Regions from separate parts of the Weizmannia sp. CD-2023 genome, predicted to be linked through region 2. Evidence: riboswitches for the same ligand, from Rfam matches in the RefSeq annotation. Region 2 holds a riboswitch; the other holds the start of a gene.
What was found. A riboswitch is a leader RNA that binds a small molecule or an ion and turns the genes downstream of it on or off. The one in region 2 is predicted to bind S-adenosylmethionine.
Positions count from the first base shown of each region.

Region 1: another riboswitch for S-adenosylmethionine. It lies ahead of P9687_RS03580 (O-acetylhomoserine aminocarboxypropyltransferase/cysteine synthase family protein); the one in region 2 lies ahead of P9687_RS02195 (sulfite exporter TauE/SafE family protein).

Region 1 covers NZ_JARTJQ010000028.1:53,833-61,883, forward strand. Annotated here, with positions in the region: gene ftsX (permease-like cell division protein FtsX) at 1-654, shown strand, start outside; gene P9687_RS03570 (murein hydrolase activator EnvC family protein) at 799-2,142, shown strand; gene cls (cardiolipin synthase) at 2,371-3,816, shown strand; SAM riboswitch class I at 3,916-4,023, shown strand; gene P9687_RS03580 (O-acetylhomoserine aminocarboxypropyltransferase/cysteine synthase family protein) at 4,127-5,425, shown strand; gene P9687_RS03585 (homoserine dehydrogenase) at 5,680-6,663, shown strand; gene P9687_RS03590 (S41 family peptidase) at 7,058-8,051, shown strand, end outside.
Region 2 covers NZ_JARTJQ010000018.1:39,552-47,602, reverse strand. Annotated here, with positions in the region: gene P9687_RS02215 (FAD-dependent oxidoreductase) at 1-9, shown strand, start outside; gene P9687_RS02210 (type Z 30S ribosomal protein S14) at 833-1,018, shown strand; partial or broken gene P9687_RS02205 (ATP-dependent helicase) at 1,534-2,623, shown strand; gene P9687_RS02200 (purine/pyrimidine permease) at 3,049-4,344, opposite strand; gene P9687_RS02195 (sulfite exporter TauE/SafE family protein) at 5,577-6,491, opposite strand; SAM riboswitch class I at 6,622-6,729, opposite strand; gene P9687_RS02190 (amino acid permease) at 7,140-8,051, opposite strand, start outside.

The DNA of each region.
Region 1 (8,051 bases), on a different contig from region 2:
GAAAGCGAGATTGAGAGTCTGAATGCCGTCAATTCCGTCAAGTTTTCTTCTAAACAACAGGAACTAAAAGAATTGATTAAAAGAATGGGTGATGACTTTAAACTGTTCCAGCAGGACAACCCATTGTATGACGTATTTATTGTCAAAACAAAGCAGCCGACGGACACGCCAAAAGTTGCGGCGCAAATTCAAAAAATGGACCATGTCGAATCCGTCATTTATGGTAAAGGAAAAGTGGAAAAGCTGTTCCATGTTTTAAGTATCTGCCGCAATGTCGGGCTTGTGTTAATCATTGCCCTGCTGCTTACGGCGATGTTCCTTATCTCAAATACGATTAAAATTACGATTTTTGCCAGAAGAAAAGAAATCGAGATTATGAAACTGGTAGGGGCGACAAACTGGTTTATCCGCTGGCCGTTTCTTCTCGAAGGGCTCTGGCTCGGAATCCTGGGGTCCATTCTGCCGATTGTGCTGATTTCCTTCGGCTATTACTCTGTTTATAAAATCGTAGAGCCGAAGCTGCAAAACAATATTATCCATATGCTTGATATCAGCCCGTTCATTTACGGCGTAGACGGCCTGCTGCTTGTACTTGGCGTCTGCATTGGAATCTGGGGCAGTTCGATGTCGATCCGCCGTTATTTGAAAGTGTAACGGGAACGGCCGGGATGCATTCCACTCCCGTCCGCCTGATTTTTTATTCTATACCCTTTCTGTTCATTTTAAAACACAGGAAAAACGGGGCGTTGCGTCCCCGGATACATAAAACAAAAACATTTTGCTTTGAGGGGGAAAAAGATGAAGAAGCGTTCCATTCTGCCTGCTGCCGTTGTGTTCACGCTCAGCTTGGGCGGCATGCTTGGCTACCAGTCCAATGCTGCTGCGGCCGGCGATTTGCAGCAGAAAAAAAGCGAGATTGAGAGTAAACTTTCCAATGTCGAATCAGAGATGAACAAAAAAGAAAACCAGATTTCCGACATTCAAGACAAGCAGGCTTCTCTCGGCGGCCAGCTTGAGGCCATTGAATCGAAAATTCAATCGGCGAACAAAAAAATCAGCGAGCAGGAACAGAATATCAGCACAACGAAAGACCAGATTGCTGATTTGAAGAAAAATATCGCTGAAATCAAAAAGCGGATTGAAGACCGGAACGCTATTTTAAAAGACCGCGCCCGTGCCATGCAGAAAAACGGCGGCGGTTCGGTCAATTATTTGGATGTTTTTCTTGAAGCGAAAAGCGTTGGTGATTTTATTGACCGCTTTTCAGCAGTGAAGACATTGGTTGAAGCAGACCGGCAAATTTTGGAAGAACAGAAAAAAGATGAACAGGATTTAAAGGACAAACAGGCTTCAGTGGAAAAGAAACTGTCCGATTTGGAATCGATGCTGTCTGATTTACAATCATTAAAAGACAGTCTGAAACAGGATGAGAGCGAGAAATCGGCATTAATCAAAAAGCTGGAAAAACAAAAAGACAGCCTTAAAGAAGAGAAAATGTCGCTGAGTGAACAAAAGAGCATCCTGGCTGACCAAAAAGCTTCCATTGAAAAAGCCATTGCGTTTGCGAAAAAGCAAGCGGAGGAAGAAAGAAAGGCTGCAGCAAAAGCAGATGCAGCAGCAAAGGCACAAACGAATGCAGGATCAACAGGATCAGCAGGATCAAACGCAGGGACAACCCGCTCTGCATCGGTCAAGTCAAGTTCCGGGAGCCATTCCGGCGGATCCCTTCCGCAAGTATCTTCCGGGTCCTTTACGCGACCGGCATCCGGATATATTTCATCTGAATTCGGCGGGCGTTCCGGCGGGTTCCATCCGGGCATTGACATTGCCAACAGCATCGGGACACCGGTTGTCGCTGCAGCCGACGGTGTCGTGTTCAGGGCGTACCACTCTTCTTCATACGGGAATTGCGTCATGATCACCCACTATATTAACGGGAAGTTGTACACAACCGTTTATGCCCATTTGAGCTCGTACAGCGTCAGCACCGGGCAGCACGTCAGCAAAGGGCAGCAGATCGGAGCAATGGGAAATACCGGGGAATCAACAGGACCGCATCTTCACTTTGAAATTTATAACGGCCGCTGGACACCACCGCCACATACCGGTGCCCAAAACCCGAGAAACTATGTTAACTTTTAATAAGGACGAAAAAAAGAACCGTATCCATTGGTGCGGTTCTTTTTGCATGCAATGGCAGGGAAAGTGCTGTACGATAGGTAAGGCGCAAATATTATGGTATGATACAATTGTTATTTTTGCTGCGCAAACATATCCTATATCAATTCCAAAACACTTCACCGTGTTCCCGGATACCGGCCGGGAACAAACCTCAAGCAGGAACAAAGGGTGTACGAAAAGGAGAACGCAATGATTATAACGGTACTACTGGTTATCTTGTTTCTTTTGAATTTTATTCTGGCGGGAACCGTTATTTTCCTGGAACGGCGAGATGTCGGCGCAACTTGGGCATGGCTTTTGGTGCTATTATTCCTGCCGATTGCCGGCTTTATCCTGTATTTGGTATTCGGGCAAAATTTAAGCCGCCGGAAAATTTTTGACTGGAAGGTACAGGAGAAGATCGGCATTAAGGAAATTTCCCAGCAGCAAATTGAACTGCTGCGCGAAAACCGGTTTCCGTTTCATGATGAGCGGACAATCCAGTACAAGGATCTCGTTTATATGCTGCTGATGAATGACGGGGCAATCCTTTCCCAGGACAATCATGTCGATATATTTACAGACGGCAGGAAAAAATTCGAGGCTTTATTTGAAGACATCCGGAATGCAAAAGACAGTATTCATCTTGTATATTATATTTTCCGGAATGACCGCCTCGGCCATGAATTGATTGAACTGCTGTCGCAAAAAGCAAGAGAAGGCGTAAAGGTGCGGCTGCTTTATGATGATATGGGGTCGCGGATGCTGTTCCGCCGCAAATTTTTCCGGCCGCTTGTTGTTGCTGGTGGGGAAGTGGCGTCCTTTTTTCCTGCCCGGATCCCGCTCGTCAATTTGCGCGTCAATTTCAGGAATCACCGGAAATTGGCGATTATTGATGGGCAGATCGGATATATCGGCGGTTTTAATGTCGGGGATGAGTATCTTGGCCTGAATAAGAAATTCGGTTACTGGCGGGATACGCATCTACGGATTGTAGGGAGTGCTGTTTATGCCATGCAGACCCGCTTTATTTTGGACTGGAATCAGGCGTCACCGCATGATGTAAGAGATGAAGAACGTTATTTCCCGGTCATCCCATCGCAGGGTGAAACCGATATCCAAATCGTCTCAAGCGGCCCCGATTCTGAATGGGAGCAGATTAAAAACAGCTATATTAAAATGATCAATTCCGCCAAAAAATATATTTATTTGCAAACACCGTATTTTATTCCGGATGACAGCCTCCTGAATGCGCTGACGCTTGCCGCCTTATCCGGAGTGGATGTTCGGATTATGATTCCAAATAAACCGGATCATATGTTTGTCTATTGGGCGACGCTTTCCAACATCGGCCAGCTGTTAAAAACGGGCGTCAAAGTGTACATTTATCAAAAAGGGTTCATCCATGCGAAAATGATTGTCGTAGACGGGAAAATTGCTTCCGTTGGGACGGCCAATATCGATGTGCGCAGTTTCCGTCTCAATTTTGAAGTGAACGCCGTGCTGTACGACCGTGAGCTTTCCGGCACACTTGCCGGCGTTTTCCGGGACGATATGGCCGAATCAACCGAATTAACGCTCCATGATTACCAGAACCGGCCGCTTTATGTGCGGTTTAAAGAGTCCATTTCCCGGCTATTGTCGCCAATATTGTAGAAGAAAAAGAAAATTTTTTCAAAAAAAGGTTGACGGTTTGCCATTGTTCTTCTATAATCTTAAACAATAAGTCATTCAAAATTGAATTATGAAAAGAAACTCTTATCGAGAGCGGCGGAGGGACTAGGCCCTGCGAAGCCCGGCAACCTTCAGGCATTTGCCTGAAAAGGTGCTAATTCCTACAGACATGCGTCTGAAAGATAAGGGAGGAACTTACATACATTGTAACCCTCTTCCCTTACGAAGAGGGTTTTTTCATTTCCTCTTCCATCTTTCACGAAAAAATTTTAAAAAATCAGGAGGCTTTAAAATGACACAACCATCATTCCAACCGGAAACTTTATTGTTGCACGGCGGCCAGGAACCGGACCCGGCGACAGGATCGCGCGCCGTACCGGTATACCGGACGACTTCTTACGTTTTTCCGGATACAGAACATGCGGAGGGCGTCTTCAATTTATCAAAAGAAGGTTTCATTTATTCCCGTCTCGGCAATCCGACTGTGGATGTTTTTGAAAAACGTGTTGCTGCACTGGAAGGCGGAACAGCGGCTGTCGGTTTATCATCCGGCGCATCGGCCATTGCCTTTTCCATTTTGAACATCGTGCGTGCGGGTGATGACATCGTATCCGCCAGCAATCTTTACGGCGGCACCTATAATTTGTTTGCTGTGACATTGCCGAAATACGGCATTAACGTCAAGTTTGTGGACGGGTCCGACCCTGAAGCGTTCCGCCAGGCGATCACCCCGAAAACAAAAGCATTGTACGCGGAAATTATCGGCAACCCAAGCCTGCAGGTGCTCGACGTGGAAAAAGTGGCGGAAGTGGCCCATGAAAACGGTATTCCTTTGATTGTCGACAACACGTTTGCTTCTCCGTATGGCGCGAATCCGATCAAATGGGGCGCGGACGTGGTTGTCCATTCGGCGACAAAATGGATCAGCGGGCACGGAACGGCGATCGGCGGTGTTGCCGTTGACGGCGGGCGTTTTGACTGGAACACAGACAAATTCCCGGACTTTAGCGAACCGGATCCGAGCTATCACGGCTTGCGCTACGGCGTCGACACGGCACAGGCTGCGTTCGCCACAAAACTTCGCGTTCAGCTTTTGCGCGACTTCGGGCCTGCTTTAAGCCCGGACAACGCCTTTTTATTCCTGCAAGGGCTTGAAACGCTGCATCTGCGTGTGGAAAGGCATAACGAAAATGCATTGAAAGTCGCGGAATTTCTGAAAAACCATCCAGATGTTGCTTGGGTCAATTACCCGGGCCTTGAAGACCATCCGTCCCATGAGCTGGCGCAAAAATATTTGAACGGCGGTTACGGCTCCATTGTCAACTTTGGTGTGAAAGGCGGCCGGGAAACAGGAAGACGCGTGATCGACAATGTTAAGCTGTGGTCGCATGTAGCGAATGTCGGCGACGCGAAATCGCTGATCATCCACCCGGCAACGACTACGCATTCGCAGCTGAGCGATGAAGAACTGGAAAAATCAGGGGTCACAGGCGATTTGATCCGCCTGTCCGTCGGGCTTGAAGCCGTCGAAGATTTGACAGCCGACCTCGATCAGGCCATTACAAAAGCAACAGCCGTTACAGCCCGGTAAAAGCGGGGAGCGGGTCCGGCAGATTCGTGCGAAGGCCGCCATGCGAATGCCAACAGGCGATCCGGAAAACTTATACGATGTTCTGGGCTGATCCCATTGAACAATGTTGCGGCCCGGACGGTCTGCATACCTGATCCAGATCGGGAGCTTCTGGATACCGGCTGCACCGAATACTGTCGGACCGCTTGACCGTTTTAAATGAACAAAACGCTTCAGAGGCGAAAGAGCGCTAGATGTAGGGAGGAGTTTGGATAATGAGAGTGATTAAAGCAGCGCTGCTCGGCTTTGGGACGGTCGGCCAGGGCGTGTACGAAGCGGTCCGGACCCACCGGGAGCAGCTGAAAGAAAAGCTGCATGCCGAGGTAGAGATTGCAGCGGTTCTGATCAAAAACCCCCGTAAAAAGCGGAACATTGACAGTTCTGTACTCGTCACGACGGACTTCCGGGAAGTTCTCGCCATTCCCGGTCTTGAAGTCGTGTTTGAAGCGATTGTCGGGGAAGAACCAGGCTTTTCCTACTGTTTACAAGCGATTGAAAAAGGCTGCCACGTCATTACTGCCAATAAAGTCATGTTTGCACGATATGGAAATGTGTTGCTTGAAAAAGCGAGAGAAAAAGGCGTGTTTGTCGGTTATGAAGCGACAACTGCAGGCGGCATCCCTGTGATCCGGACGATTTCCCAGCAGCTTCAGGTCAATGACATCCAGCGTGTACAGGCGATTTTAAACGGCACATCCAATTTTGTTTTATCGGCCATGCGCGAAAAACATCTTCCGTTTGAAGAAGCGTTGGAAATCGCCAGGCAGCACGGCTACGCAGAAGCTGACCCGGGCAATGATGTAAAAGGGCAGGACGCCTTTTGCAAGCTGATGATCCTGAGTCGGCTCGTATTCGGAACCCAGCCGGACTGGGAGAAAGTAGAAGTTGAAGGCATAGGCGGCCTCTCGCTTGCGGATATTGAAAGAGCGGATCGGCAGGGACTCCGTTATAAGCATATTGCGGACATATACCGTGATGGCGGTACGCTGAAAGCATCCGTTAAGCCTGTCCTTGTCCCTCCCGAACACGCCCTTTATGCGGTGGAAGGCGTCAACAATGCCATCACGATTTACGGCAGCCTGATCGGAAAAATTACCCTTACAGGTCCGGGTGCCGGAAAATTTCCGACGGCAAGCGCCATGATTGAAGACTTTGCGGCGGGTTACCGGCCCGTTCCGCAATTGGATGCCGTTTCGTGAACCAAGGAAACGTATCCATATTTTTTGCGATGCTAAGATGTCATTTTAGCGCGGGGGGAGAACCCCTCAACCTCTTTACGGCTTCTTCCGTTTTTGCTTTGCCGGCTTAGCGGAAGAGGCTTCTTTTTTACATGTTGTGATGGTGGCTCCGTCCCGTTCGTGCTGTTTTGTGAACAGCATGGTCATGGCCGGATCGCGTATCCCCTAAAGAAACCAGAGCCCGTTTTGCATTACGCATTTTTTAGCTTCACGGCAGCCTGTTTGCATCCTCGGCGGGACTTTCGCCGTCTTTTTCCGCTACCCGGCATATGCCCCCCGGCTTGTACATATATTGAATTATCGAGATGAAGAACCCCGCTTTTGGCGGCGCTTCTTGTACAAGGAGGGCATCACCATGAAACGAAAATGGCTGGCGCTTGCGATTTCGGGATCGCTGCTTGCCGGTGCAGGCGGCGGCTATACGGCAGGCCAATGGTTTTCACAAAAGGACAAGGCAGCCCCCACCCGCCAGGAAACAACCGGTGGGACAAGCAATATGCCGGACCTCACAAAAATTGCCCAGGCATACCAATTAATCAAAAGTTCCTATGTCCGGAAAGTTGACGAAAAAACACTCGTGGAAGGCGCAATCAAAGGCATGGTCAGTACATTGGACGATCCGTATTCCGTCTACATGGACAAAGAGACAGCCGCGCAATTCAATGACACGCTGGATTCCTCTTTTCAAGGCATCGGCGCCGAAATTACCAAAAAAAACGGAAAAATACTGATTGTTTCTCCTTATAGAAACTCCCCGGCGGAAAAAGCGGGACTGCGCCCGGAAGACGTGATTACAACAATTAACGGAAAAAGTACGGCAGGCATGGACTTATACGAAGTGACAACACGAATCAGAGGAAAAAAAGGCTCCAATGTGAAGCTGGGTATTTCAAGGGCCGGATCCGGCAAACAGATGACAGTGACGGTCAAACGTGATGAAATCCCGCTTGACACGGTCTACTCGAAAATGAAAAAGGCAAACGGGAAAAAAATCGGTTATATCGGCATTACCCAGTTTTCAAAAGATACGGCAACAGATTTTGCACAGCAGCTCGAAAAACTTGAAAACCGCGGCATGGAAGGGCTTGTTATTGATGTACGGGGAAATCCGGGCGGCCTTCTTTCCAGTGTTGAAGCGATTCTCAAGCAGTTTGTTACAAGAAACAAGCCGTATTTGCAAATTGAGGAACGGAGCGGGCACCGTGTCCAGTATGTGTCCAAACTGAAGAAAAAGAAGGCTTACCCGGTTGCGGTTCTCGTCGATAAAGGCAGCGCGAGCGCTTCTGAAATAATGGCGGCAGCACTTCATGAAACGGAAAATTATCCGTTAATTGGCGTCCGGACATTCG
Region 2 (8,051 bases):
GGAAAATAAGCCGTTGTAAACGAACCGGGCAAAATTCCGCCCGGTTTTCGTTTGCTTTTTTTCAATGTGGGCTGGAACTGAAAAGAATTCGTCGCAGATCAAGCATTCTGACATGCTTATTGTTTTTCCAAAATCAAACCACCCCCTGCAAAGCCGGGCACTGGGGATGCAGCCGGTACACGCGGGATTCAGGCAATCATCAAACCTTTTTTGCGTAAAGCCGTCTTTCCTATTCCATGGGAGGATTGTTAAAAATGGAATTTATGATTACAATAGATAAAAATATCCAAAAAAATAAACCGAATTTTTAAAAAACGGGGAGTTGAGGTTCATGTATCGAATTTTTCAATATGGATTTGTGATGGCGTTTACAGGACTATGTATGATGTTTTTGGTTCATCTTGTTGATGGTTATTCAACTGTAGAGCTCGGAAACTCGCTGATTAGTCAAATATTATTGATTCCAAGATTTTTTTTGATTTTTGGTATATTATTATTGATTCTCTCTTTCATTATTTGGTTTAGAAATTGGGCGAAATCTAAGGCAAAAAAAATTTCATGAGTTTTAAAGTAGAGTAGGCTTAGTTGGGCCTGCTTTTTTTGCGGCGAGCATCTGTATTCTGAATAAGTGAGGATGTTATTGCGATAAACACGGCTCCCGAAACCAGGAAAACAATCGGGTCAAATTATAATTCCAAAAAACGGTATTAGCCAACAATAGGTATGTTATTTGTAAAATGATTTAGAAAGAATCTGCCAAAATGTACCACTATCTTTTCTGTTGAACTTATAGTAAAATAAACTGTTAGCACATAGAAAGGAGGCAAACGTCATGGCAAAGAAATCGATGATTGTCAAACAAAAACGTGAGCCGAAATTTAAAGTTCAGGCTTACACACGCTGCGAGCGGTGCGGGCGTCCTCATTCGGTATACCGCAAATTCAAACTTTGCCGCATCTGTTTCCGGGAACTTGCGTATAAAGGCGAGATTCCGGGCGTAAAGAAATCCAGCTGGTAAGCCTTCCCCGCTCCCCTTTTTCGGGGCACGGGATACATATCCCCGTTCTTTCCGCATCTTTGTAAATTCTTTAATCCCTCTTCATCATAATTTAACAAATCGGTGGTACTCTAAAATCAGCGGGGATGGCAAGCGTGGCCATCATCGGTACACCGCGTAGGCGGAGCGGGTACCTTGATTTCCAGTACAGCCGGCATGTTTACTTGGAAATCCAAAAGCTTTCCCTTCTAATTTTTTTAAAAGGAATTTCGGCATGCGTGCAGAAATTTTTCTTTTATAGAAAATGAAAAAAGGGGGAGGACATATGAAAATGTCGTCATAGGCAAAACCTTTTATGACGAGGTATGTGTCAAGTTTTTCTCGATTGTGAGATGTTGAAGGCAGCCTTCCAATGCGATTGAGAAAATTTTTATACATATGAGACAGTTGTCAAAACTGAATGGTTAGATTTTATGCCAACGCTCCATTCCAATATGCTACTATTAAACCAAAGCATTTGGAACGGAGCAATGGCAATGGACACGAAACAAGACTTTTTCACCCGTAAAAAAGAGGAGTCCGGAATTGTGCTGAATGCAGTGCAGCAAGAGGCCGTAAAGCAAACGGAAGGTCCGCTTTTGCTTTTGGCTTCCCCCGGCTCCGGAAAAACGACGACAATCATCATGCGGATCGGCTATTTAATTGAAGAAAAAGGGGTGGCGCCTGCACGGATTAAAGCCATTACGTTCAGCCGGGCCGCTGCCGCTGACATGAAAGACCGGTTCCAAAAGCTTTTTCCGAATCTTCCGCCCGTTGATTTTTCAACGATCCACAGCCTTGCTTTTGAACTCGTCCGCGTATTTTTCAGACGGACCAATGTCCCTTTCTTGCTGATTGAAGGCGAGGCGGGACCGTACCAGAAGAAAAAAATTTTGCGGAATGTGTACAAGGCCATTCATGGAGAGAAGATCACGGAAGACCAGCTGGAGGAACTGCAGACGTATATCAGCTACATCAAAAACAAGATGATCCCGCCTAAAAAATGGGGGAAGGTTGCGACGAGTGTGCCGGAAGCTGCCCGGATTTTAAAGGAGTATGAGACGTTTAAAAAGCAGGGCACCGGACAGCTGCTTCTTGATTTTGATGATATGCTGATATATGCGAATGAAATATTAAGGCGTGATCCGGATCTTCTCCGTATGTATCAGGGGCGTTATGACTATGTGCTGACGGATGAGAGCCAGGATACGTCCATGGTACAGCATGCCATTGTTGAAAAGCTTGTGCGGCGGCATCGCAATTTGTGCGTTGTCGCCGATGATGACCAGTCGATATACAGCTGGCGGGGTGCGGAGCCGTCCTACTTGCTGAATTTTAAAAAAGTGTATCCGGATGCGAAAATTTTATTTATGGAACAAAATTACCGGTCATCTCAAGAGGTTGTTACGGCTGCCAACCAGTTTATCAAGCGCAACAAGCACCGCTATGACAAAAACATGTTCACGGAAAACCCGCCTGCCGGGCCGATCCGGTTTGTGCGTCTCCCGGATTATAAATACCAGGCAAAATATTTGGCCCAGAACATTGTCGTTTCCGAAAATTTTTCAGAAATTGCCGTGCCGCAGAACCCGAATGCCATTAAGGACGCATCCGCTTTTGTGGCCGGTAAAAAAATCCAGCACCGTGTGTTTGGTCATGGTGAAATTGTTGATATTGATGGTGACACCCTTGCCATCCGGTTTGAAAAACGGACGATAAAACTGTCTGCCCTCACCTGCATCGAAAAAGGGCTGCTCGAGGAAGCCGATCTGTAATCGTGTGTGGAAAAACGGAAGCGGATATAAAAAATGCCGGGAATTTCCCGGCATTTTTTATATCCCTGACCGCCGCAACAGAGGCAAGAGATAATTCAGCGATCACGTCCTGTGCCTCTTTTCACTGAATTGGAACGCCCCAGGCCATTTGGATGACTGCAACAAAGGTGCCAACCGGCGGGATCCCGTGCAAATCGGAGCAGGAAATTCTTTGCTGTTTGGCAGCATTCCCAATTTTTACTGCTCGCGGATGCTGTTTTCTTGCAGTTTTCTTTTTTTCCTCCAAATCAGCAGCTGTTCTGTCAAAATGCCGACCACAGATCCAAGGATTAAGCCGTTGTTTAAAAAAGTAGCGATCATCATTGGCAAATGTTCGGTCGCATGAGCCGGCAAAAACATCGCCCCGATTCCGACCAGGAAGGAGATGCCTGCTGTTGTGTGGGCAATCTCTTTGTCCGGGCTTTTTTCAAGATCATTTAAGGCAAGGCCAACCAATTGTGTGAAGACCACAAAGGTAACGGCATAACCAACCGGCGCGGGAATCGCAGACATGATATGCACGAGCGGTGGCAGCAGAGCAATGATGGAAACGAAACAAGCACCATACAAAAATGGTTTCAGCACTTTTATACCGGTTTGTGCAACATAGCCTGCCGCTGCTGCAATCGGAACCGCACCGACAGCGGAAAAGATGCCGGCAAGCAGCTGGTTGATGCCGGATATGAACAGACTGCTCCGCACCCGCTCTTGGCGGACTCCCGTCACATTTCCCATGACGCGCACAGACGTAATCATATTCGCAGTTAACAAAAGCCCGATGAATACACCGGTTGTGACGGCACCGGAATCAAAACGCGGTTTTCCAAAATCAAACACAGCGGGAAGAGAGAACCAGCTTTCCCCAAATGTAATAGCCGGTGCTTCACCGAAAAGCACGAACAAAATCCAGCCGCAAATCAAGCCGAGCATGATCGAATATTGCTTGACCCACGGTTTCTTTACATGGCCAAAATAGAATGTAAGCAATACGGTGACAAGGCTCAAAACAGCAACAAGCGGCCGGACTTCCTGATGGGCACCCGTAATGCCGAGCATCCCTTTCATAAAAGAGCCGCTCAACTGCAGCACCAACAACAGCAAATAAATAAATGTCACTACCGGCGTAAACAGTTTATTTAATTGGTCCACAAGTCCGGTAAAAGCGAGCAGGAAGAAAAAGATGCCGGTTACAATCAGTGCGCCTGCCAAATATTGCAGAGATTCAGTGCTTGAACTATACAAGCTGCCGACAAGCCCTGCATAAATGGCAAACACGCTCCACCACAACCCGGCCGGCCCTTCATTGATGGGCATTCTGTGGCCGAAAATTCCTTGCAAAAGGCCGCCGATCCCGAGTACAAAAAGCGTCCGCTGCACAAACAGGGCAGTCTCACCTGCACTGAAATGGAAAGCATCCGCAATGGCAATCGGGGCCGCGATCGACCCGGCGATCATAAATGCCATCCATTGCAGCGACGAAATCAATGTTTTCATAGACACACCGTTCTTTCCGTTCAAAAAATGGAAAATACCAGTAAATATAATTATAGCAAAACAGGTTTTACATTTTAAACATAATACACTTTGCGGACGAGGGAGGGATAGCGGGCATGGCGGATAGCGGCATAAACAGGGGTTGCAAACCGGACGGGGCGCGGGTTAAGCCATGTTTTTTGCCTCTATTTAAATGATATATATGTGGCAGGGGCTAAGCTATGTTTGGATCCGCAAAAAATTTCTGGGCGATCTTCATGCAGAACGCTTTTTGTTTGTCACTAAAAGAGTTGCGGCTGCCTTTACTTAGGCATGCTATCTCGAAAAAAATTATGATGGATAATTTTTGCTGGTGCTACGTGGTAGCGGCATGGCCGGTTATGTTGAGGAAGCGAGGTCAAAAGGTGTTGTTTCTTAACATAGAGCGCGTCTACGTTAAGAAAGCGAGCGAAAATAGCTTTGTTTCTTAACATAGAGGTCGGCTACGTTAAGGAAGCGAGCGAAAATTGCGTTGTTCCTTAACATAGAGTACGTCTACGTGAAGAAAGCGAGAAAAAAAGGTGTTGTTTCTTAACATAGAGGCTGTCTACGTAAAGGAAGCGAGGTAAAAAGACATTGTTCCTTAACATAGTGCACGTCTACATTAAGGAAGCGAGCAAAAAAAGTGTTGTTTCTTAACATAGAGCCCGTCTACGTTAAGAAAGCGAGCAAAAAAGACGTTGTTCCTTAACATAGAGTCCGTCTACGTTAAGGAAGCGAGGTCAAAAGGCGTTGTTCCTTAACATAGAGCCCGTCTACGTAAAGGAAGCGAGCGAAAAAGGTGCTGTTTCTTAACATAGAGCCCGTCTACGTTAAGGAAGCAAGCAAAAAAGACGTTGTTTCTTAACATAGAGTGCGTCTACATTAAGGAAGCGAGGTAAAAAGACATTGTTCCTTAACATAGAGCATGTCTACATTAAGGAAGCGAGAAAAAATTATATTGTTCCTTAACATAGAGGCCGTCTACGTTAAGAAAGTTCGGTAAAAAGATGTTGTTTCTTAACATAGAGGTCGTCTACGTAAAGGAAGCGCGGTAAAAAGACGTTGTTTCTTAACATAGAGCGCCTCTACATTAAGGAAGCGAGCAAAAAAGGCACTGTTCCTTCAAATAGAAGCGTCTATGTTCATTCTTTGCCAAAATTTGTTTGGGTAAAAACAATCCGGGCAATGGATCCCTTGCCCGAAAACATTCCTTATTCTGTGACGCTTACGCTGGCGCTGGCAACTGCCCGTTTGTGTCTTCTGATTGTATAGAAAATGAGGATGGCCCATATTGCCGCAATGGCTGTATAGGTAACGCCGTACCAGCCGCTACCGGCGCCCGCCATTTTTAATAAAGTTTGCACGTTGCTGAACACAATCATGCCGCTGACAATGACAGCCAGCAAATGAGCCGGTAAAATTTTAACCAGATAGGCTGCAATCGGCGCGGCGATCAGGCCGCCAAGCATGAGGGCGATCGTCCAAATCCAGTTAATTTGCATAGCGCCGAGGGATAAGAGGAAACCGATGCTTGATGCCAAGGATACAGCAAATTCACTAGTATCCACCGAGCCGATCACTTTCCGCGGTTCGATGTCATTTCTGGACAGCAAAGCCGGTGTGGCGATAGGGCCCCAGCCGCCGCCCCCCGTTGCATCAAAAAATCCTGCGACAAAGCCAAGTGGGATAAAAAATATGTTTGACCTGGTTTGCTTTTTGACTTTCGACGCCCCGCGCGTATTGAACAGAAACCGGGTAAGAATATAGAGGCCAAGGGCGATCAGAAAAATAGAAATGTACGGTTTTAATGTGCTTGCAGGAAGATGGCTAAGCACGGTTGCCCCGAGAAAGGCGCCGACAGCTCCAGGTACAACCAGTTTCCAAATGATCCCTTTATCGACATTCCCAAATTTCATATGTGAAACTCCGGAAGCCGCCGTTGTAAAAACTTCCGCCAAATGCACAGAAGCTGACGCGACAGCCGGCGCAATCCCGAAAGCTAGCAAAAGTGAGGTTGAAGTCACCCCGTAACCCATTCCAAGAGATCCATCCACCAATTGCGCGGCAAGGCCGACAAGTGCTAAGACAATTAATTTTTGCATGTTCAAGTTCCTCGCTTTCTTCATTCATAAATTTAATTCATCCTGATGTAGAGGAATTATACGCATCAGGGCCTATCCTGGTTCAAACGGCCGGCCTTGCAGAAATAAAAAACTTTCCGCCATTTTTACGGAAAGACAGCGAGTAAAGGATAAGCGCTTATCTTTCAAAATGGTACCCATTTTGCTGGAATTGGCACCTTGCTGCTCGCTGCAGGTTGCCGGACTTCATCGGGCCAGATCCCTCCGTCGCTCTTGATAAGTTATTTGTTGTTTAAAATTTTATCAGAAAATAAATGGAAGTCAATATAATTATTGCAAGTTTTTTTATCGGATTTATCCGAATGGAGGGATAAAGAAAAAAACTCCCTATCAGATCACGCTCTGTCGGGAGTTTTTTTTCTTTACGCTGATTGGTTTTTTTAAAGCAGGTTCAGAACCAGGCGGGGCATCATGGCCGCTTTCATTTGCTTCACAAAACGAAAAAGAGTCCAAACGGGTTGGCGTGCCGCCCATTCTGGCAGTTTGACACGCCGTGCACACCGTGTCTGTCCTCTCACCGCCAAGGGAACCGGTTTTATCAACACCGCTTGTTTGTGCTCGCTTATCGCGCAGTTGTATTTCTGTCCTCTCCCTGCCCAAAAGACCGGTTTTATCAACACAGCCGGCTGGAGCCTATTCCTTTCCTTTGATTCTCAGTGACAGGACGACGAGCACGATTAAAATAGCAAGGCAGACGCTTATTCCAATCGGGTTTCCGCCGCCCAGCAAAAAGGACAGGAAAATGCCTGCCAGTGCAAGCAGCGCAATCCAGACCATGAAAGGATACCCTTTTACACGGAAGGAAGGCAATTTTGCATACGACTTCCGGAGCCGCAGTTCGGCTGCGCAGATGGCGATCCAAACAAGGACGACGGTAAATCCCGGGATGGTCATCAAATAGCTGATGACCTCATTCGGCGTAAGATAGGCCAGAATCACGCCGGCTAAAATAAACAGTGAGGTCAGCAAAATACTAATGAGCGGGACGCCTTTCCGGGAAATTTTTAAAAAGGCGTGCGGCGCTTCTCCGGACTGTGCCATGTTAAACAGTGTGCGTGAAGTGGCATAAATGCCGGAATTGGCGGCAGAAAGAACGGCCGTCAAGAGCACAAAATTCATCACATGGGCGGCAGCGGGGATCCCTGTGCGGCTGAATACCTGTACAAACGGGCTTTCCACGGAAGAAACCTGATTCCACGGGACAATGCCACAAATGACCAGGATTGGCAAAATATAAAAAAGCATGACACGAATAACGGTCTGTTTAATCACACGCGGCAACACTTTCTCGCTGTCTTTTGTTTCCGAAACGGTAACGCCGATCAGTTCCGCCCCGCCGTATGAAAACATAACGATCAGAAAAGCATTGAACGTACCGTGAAGCCCGTTCGGAAAAAAGCCGCCGTGCGCGGTATAGTTGGACAGCGTGGAAGATGTCCCGGGGAATAAACCGAATAAAATCAGCGCACCAAGCAGGATAAAAACGATCAACGTGATAATTTTAATGCCGGCAATCCAAAATTCAAATTCGCCGTAGTACTTCAC